2 linked regions of the Thiocystis violascens DSM 198 genome follow. The protein of the gene in region 2 binds, or shares a complex with, the protein of the main gene of each other region. Links are inferred from orthologs where the notes say so. Each region holds a gene or a part of one and is shown on either strand. Other genes may lie near its edges.

Region 1 (3,187 bases), 200 kb from region 2 along the record:
CGCAACGCCGCGTCGGTATGGGTATACGGATGCGCATCGTCGCCACGACCCCGACCAAAGCTACCCAAGTTGTCTGACCGATGCGGAGTGGGACTTGGTCGCCGCTCTCTTTGAGATGCCGGGCGGGCGGGGTCAACCGCCCCGCGTGTCGCGCCGGAGCATCCTGGAGGCGTGTTGCTACGTGGTGCGCACGGGGTGCGCGTGGCGGATGCTGCCGCACGATTTCGCGCCTTGGCAGAATGTCTACAAGACGTTTCGCCGTTGGAGTGCGGCTGGGAAGTTTGAGCAGATGCATGATCGACTGCGGGGGCAATGGCGCGAACGCGAGGGGCGTGAGATCGCGCCGACGGCGGCGGTGCTGGATGCGCAATCGACCCGCGGCTCGCCGCAGGGTGGACCGAGCGGCTTTGATGCGGGCAAGCAGGTCAAGGGGCGCAAGCGCAGCCTGGTGGTCGATACCTTGGGGTTCGTGTTGGCGGTGAGCGTGGTCGCGGCCAATCTTCAGGACCGCGATGCCGCCTCGGGCGCCGTCGCTGACGCGGCCGCCAAGTACCCCCAGATCAACACGCTGTTTGTCGATAGCGCCTACGCCGGTCAATTTGCCCAAACCACCGAGCAGACCCACGCGATCCGCGTGGAAGTCGTGCGCCATCCAGCCAACAAAAGCGTTGGCTCCTGGCACGTGGACGGGGCGCCTGACCGAGTGGTGATCGCCAACGCCGACGGCTTCGTTCCGCTGCCGAAGCGCTGGGTTGTCGAGCGCACCCATGCGTGGAATGAGCGTGCCCGTCGATTGATCATGCATCATGACCGTCTGCCAGCGGTCTCCGAAACCTGGGTTTGGCTGGCGGAGGCGCGCATCCTGCTGCGGCGGTTGACCACAACGGTTTGATTTTGTCTACACCCTCTTACATCCCGAGCTTTTTCTCAAGGTAGTGGATGTTGGCGCCGCCGGCGAGGAAGGCGCCGTCGCGCAGGATGGCGCGCTGGAGCTTGATGTTGGTGTTGATGCCGTCGATGACGGTCTCGCGCAGGGCGTTGCACATGCGCGCGATGGCCGATTCGCGATCCTCGCCATGAGTGATCAGTTTGCCGATCATGGAGTCGTAATACCGCGGGACCGTGTAGCCGGTGTAGAGATGGGTCTCCAGCCGCACGCCAGGACCGCCAGGCGCGTGGAATTCGGTAATCTTGCCGGGGCTCGGCATGAAGGTCTCCGAGTCCTCGGCGTTGATCCGGCACTCGATGGCGTGTCCGCGCATGACGATGTCCTTCTGGGCATAACGCAGCGGCTCGCCGGCGGCGATCAGGATCTGTTCCTTGACGATATCCACGCCGGTGACCATCTCGGTGACGGGGTGCTCGACCTGGACCCGGGTGTTCATCTCGATGAAATAAAACTGGCCGTTCTCGTAGAGGAACTCGAAGGTGCCGGCGCCGCGATAGCCGATGGTGCGGCAGGCGGCGGCGCAACGTTCGCCGATCTCGCGCCGCTGCGCCTCGGTGATGCCAGGCGCGGGGGCTTCCTCGACGACTTTTTGATGACGACGCTGCATGGAACAGTCGCGCTCGCCCAGATGGATGGCGTTACCCATCTGGTCGGCGAGGATCTGGAACTCGACATGACGCGGGTTCTCCAGATATTTTTCGATGTAGACCATGTCGTTGTTGAAGGTCGCGGCGGCCTCCGCCTTGGTCAGCGAAATGGCGTTCAGCAGGGTGGCCTCGGAGTGCACCACCCGCATGCCGCGCCCGCCGCCGCCGCCGGACGCCTTGATGATGATCGGATAGCCGATCTCGCGGGCGATCTCCAGGGTGCGCTTTTTGTTGTTGTCGTCGATCGGTCCGTCGGAACCCGGCACGCAGGGCACGCCGGCGGTCTTCATGGCCGCGATGGCCGAGACCTTATCGCCCATCAGACGGATGGTTTCGGGGCGCGGGCCGATGAAGATGAAACCCGAACGCTCGACCCGCTCGGCGAAATCGGCGTTCTCGGACAGGAAGCCATAGCCGGGATGAATGGCGACGGTATCCGTGACCTCGGCCGCGCTGATGATCGCCGGCACGTTGAGATAACTCTGGAGCGAGGCGGCCGGGCCGATGCAGACGGACTCGTCGGCCAGCAGAACGTGTTTCAGATCGCGGTCGGCCTCGGAGTGGACAGCAACCGTCTTGATGCCGAGTTCGCGGCAGGCGCGCAGGATGCGGAGCGCGATCTCGCCGCGATTCGCGATCAGTACCTTTTCGATCATTGCCATGATGGGGATGTCTTCAGTAGGGGGCGGCAGGTTGGGCCACGGAAGCGCCGGACCGGCCGCGCGCTGACGGGTGATTCAAACCCTGTCCAGACCATTGGCGACGCCTGCCGGTTCAGTCGCGGCCGAGCCGTTCGGAACAGGAGGCGCGCCATGCTGGACAGGGTTTCATCGTCATTCGATCACGAATAGCGGTTGGTTGTATTCGACCGGCTGACCGTTGTCGACCAGGATGCGCCGCACCGTTCCGGCCTGCTCGCATTCGATCTGGTTGAGGATTTTCATCGCCTCGATGATGCACAGCGTCTCGCCGGCCTGGACCGTCTGGCCCTCCTCCACAAAGGACTTGGCGCCGGGCGAGGGCGCCCGATAGAAGGTGCCGACCATGGGCGAGCGGACGATCTCGCCATCGAGTCCGGCCAAGGGGTCGTCGTCGGTCGCGACGGTCAGCGCCACGGGCGCCACCGGGGCGCTGAACTGCCCTGGCATCGGTTGGGGCATGTAATAGGGCATCGGTGCCGTGCCATGACGGCTGATGCGCACCGATTCCTCGCCCTCGTGGATCTCGATTTCGGCCACGTCGGATTGCTCCAGCAGCTCGATCAATTTCTTTACCTTGCGGATATCCATGGTCATGGTTTCTCGTTCGTGGGTTGCTGCGCCAGGCGCGTGAGCGCGGCGCGTAACGCCAGTGCGTATCCCTCGGCCCCGAGTCCGCTGATCACGCCCACCGCGATGTCCGAGAAATAGGAGTGGGCGCGGAATGGCTCGCGGGCGTGCACGTTCGACAGGTGCACCTCGATAAAAGGGATCGCGACGGCAAGCAGGGCATCGCGAAGCGCGACGCTGGTATGGGTGAAGGCGGCCGGATTGAAGAGGATGAATCGCACGTCGTCTTGCGGTGCGCGATGAATGGCCTCGATCAGGATGTG
Region 2 (3,077 bases):
TTTCGCGATGGCTTCCGGTTCCTTGTCGGACAGAACCGCCAGCACGGCGCGCAACTGGCCGGGACACGCGAAGGCCCGCAGGTTCGTGGCCAGGGCCTGCGCCGCCGCGCCATTGTGGGCCACGTCGAGAATCCAGGTCGGCGCCCCCGGAATCACCTGAAACCGTCCGGCAAGCCGGGCACGCTGCAACCCGGCGCGTAGCGCGTTGACGGGCACCGGCAGACGTTCGCGCAGACAGGCGAGCGCGGCGATGGCCGCCGCGGCATTATTCAGTTGAAAGGCGCCGCGCAGGGTCGGTAACGGCAAGGCCAGCCGTTCGCCTCCAGCGCCCTTCCAGATCCATCCGTTATCCGCGGTTTCATGATCGATTTCGCGCCCGAGTTGCAAGGGCGCGGCAGCCAGTCGAACCGCTTCCTCGCGCAGACGCACGGGGGCGTCCCGCTGACCCATGACGGCCGGGCGACCGGCGCGAAAGATCCCGGCCTTTTCGACGGCGATCGCGTCCAGCGTCTCGCCCAGCCAGGCGGTATGGTCGCGCCCGATCGAGGTGACTACCGAGACATCGGCATCAAGCAGATTGACCGCGTCGAGACGCCCGCCAAGCCCGACTTCCAGCACGGCCAGATCCGGACCATAACGCACGAAGAGATCGAGCGCCGCCAGGGTGCCGAACTCGAAGTACGTCAGCGTCGTGTCGCCGCGCGCCCGGTCAACACGCGCGAAGGCATCGCACAGCGACTCATCGGAAACGGGTTCGCCGGCGATTCGCACACGCTCGTTATAGCGCAGCAAATGCGGCGAGGTATAGCAGGCGCATCGATAACCCGCCGCCTCGGCCATGGATTCGATCATCGCCACGCAGGAACCCTTGCCGTTGGTTCCCCCTACCGTGATGACCGGAAAGGGCGGCGGTGTGGGACCGAGTCGCTTCCAAACCGCCGCGACTCGCGCCAGACCCAGTTCGATGGTCTTTGGATGCAGACTCGCCTGCCAGTCAAGCCAGTCGTCAAGGGTCTCGAACCGGCGGGTCATGTCAGACCGGAACCACCGTGCGGCAATAGCGGGGACGATGGGCCAGAATCGCCAGCAGATCGGCGATCCGTTCGCGCAGGTCGCGACGGTCCAGAATCATGTCCAGGGCGCCCTTTTCCATCAGAAACTCGCTGCGCTGAAAACCCTCCGGCAGCTTTTCATGCACGGTCTGTTCGATGACGCGCGGGCCGGCGAAGCCGATCAGCGCGCCCGGCTCGGCGAGATTCAGATCGCCGAGCATCGCCAGACTGGCGGAGACGCCGCCCATGGTGGGATCGGTCATCACCGAGACGAAGGGCAGCGCGTGCTCGCGCATCCGCCCGAGCGCCGCGCTGGTCTTGGCCATCTGCATCAACGAGAAAAGGCTCTCCTGCATCCGCGCGCCGCCGCTGGCGGAGAAACAGACATAGGGCGCGTTCATCTCCAGCGCCGCATCGACCCCACGCACGAAACGCTCACCCACCACCGAGCCCATGGAACCGCCCATGAAACTGAACTCGAAGGCGGACGCGACGATGGGCGTGTCCTTGAGCCGGCCGCGCATGACCACCATTGCATCCTTTTCGGAAGACTGCTTCTGCGCTTGGACAAGACGATCCTTGTATTTCTTCAGATCCTTGAACTTGAGCGGATCCAGCGATTCCAGATCGCCGCCGATTTCCTCGCGCCCCTCGGGATCGAGAAAGGCATCCAGACGCCGGCGCGCGCCGATCCGGTTGTGGTGGTTGCACTTGGGGCAGACTTCCAGATTGCGTTCCAATTCGGCGCGATAAAGGATCGCGTGACATCCTGGACACTTGGCCCAAACGCCTTCCGGCACCGCCCGCTTGGTGCTGGCCTCGATGCGGATGCGGCTCGGGATCAGTTTCTCGAACCAACTCTTGCTCTTGTCCATCGCCTGTTTCAGGGCGGCGCCGGCTTCCGGTTCGGTCATGTGGTTTACTCCGCGGTCCGTGGTTCGGGCGAGGCGTCAACGGCGTCGATCGCGTTGCGCAGTCCGGCCAGAAAGTCGGCGATGGTCTCGGGAATGCGCTCCGGGGTCTCGGCCAGCGTCTCGATGCGGCTGACGATGGCGCTGCCGACGATCACCGCATCCGCGCCCCGCGCCACGCTGGCGGCGGTCTCCGGATCCTTGATCCCGAATCCGACCCCCACGGGCAGCGGGATCAGGGATTTGATCAGACGCACCTGTCCGGCGACAGCCTCGGTATCCAGATGACCGGCACCGGTCACGCCTTTGACCGAGACATAGTAGACGAAGCCGGAGGCGACGCCGCCGATCCGCGCGATGCGCGATTCGGTGGAGGTCGGGGCGAGCAGATAGACCAGATCCAGGCCATGCGATTTCATGGTCTCGATCAGATCGTGCCCCTCCTCCGGCGGCAGGTCGACAATCAGCGCGCCATCCACGCCCGCCGCTTGGGCCTGGCGCGAGAAGGCGTCGTAGCCCATGACCTCGATGGGGTTCAGATAGCCCATGAGGACGACTGGAGTTTCGGTATCCCGCTCACGGAATTCCCGGACCATCCCGAGCACATGCGTCAGCGAGACGCCCTTCGCAAGCGCCCGCTCGGTCGCCCGCTGGATCACCGGACCATCGGCCATGGGGTCGGAAAACGGCACGCCCAGTTCGACGAGATCCGCGCCCGCCGCGACCATCGCGTGCATCAGTGGGACGGTGACCTCGGGCGCGGGATCGCCGGCGGTGACGAAGGGGATGAGCGCGGTGCGTCCCCGCCCGCGCAGTTGCTCGAAACGTTGCGCAATCCGACTCATAGAACCAACCCGTCGTGCAGTGCGACCGTGTGCATGTCCTTGTCTCCGCGGCCGGACAGATTGACCAGGATGATCTGATCCTGGCGCAGGGTCGGCGCGAGTTTGTGCGCGTAGGCCAGCGCGTGACTGGACTCCAGCGCGGGGATGATGCCCTCGGTGCGGGTCAGATGGTGGAAGGCGGCCAGCGCCTCGTCATCGGTGACCGCATCGTACTGGGCGCGTCCGCTGTCTTTCAGCCAGGCGTGTTCGGGACCGACGCCCGGATAATC

What was found.
Region 1: the proteins of accD (region 2) and accC are in contact, whole or in part, in a solved structure (PDB 8UXZ), measured with the Escherichia coli proteins. The link is inferred for Thiocystis violascens DSM 198 from one-to-one orthologs.

The regions. Positions count from the first base shown.
Region 1 is NC_018012.1:1,191,047-1,194,233, reverse strand. The notes cover bases 81-2,946. They hold accC (acetyl-CoA carboxylase biotin carboxylase subunit), read right to left. Parts: upstream 2,253-2,946; coding sequence 909-2,252; downstream 81-908. Other genes in these bases: aroQ (type II 3-dehydroquinate dehydratase), read right to left, coding at 2,888-2,946; accB (acetyl-CoA carboxylase biotin carboxyl carrier protein), read right to left, coding at 2,430-2,885; THIVI_RS05365 (IS5 family transposase), read left to right, coding at 81-892. Also shown: more of THIVI_RS05365, read left to right, coding at 1-80; more of aroQ, read right to left, coding at 2,947-3,187. UniProt on the Escherichia coli protein: This protein is a component of the acetyl coenzyme A carboxylase complex; first, biotin carboxylase catalyzes the carboxylation of the carrier protein and then the transcarboxylase transfers the carboxyl group to form malonyl-CoA.
Region 2 is NC_018012.1:995,580-998,656, forward strand. Bases 1-2,756 are described here. They hold accD (acetyl-CoA carboxylase, carboxyltransferase subunit beta), read right to left. Parts: upstream 1,967-2,756; coding sequence 1,034-1,966; downstream 1-1,033. Other genes in these bases: folC (bifunctional tetrahydrofolate synthase/dihydrofolate synthase), read right to left, coding at 1-1,032; trpA (tryptophan synthase subunit alpha), read right to left, coding at 1,972-2,756. In the rest of the region: more of trpA, read right to left, coding at 2,757-2,808; trpB (tryptophan synthase subunit beta), read right to left, coding at 2,805-3,077.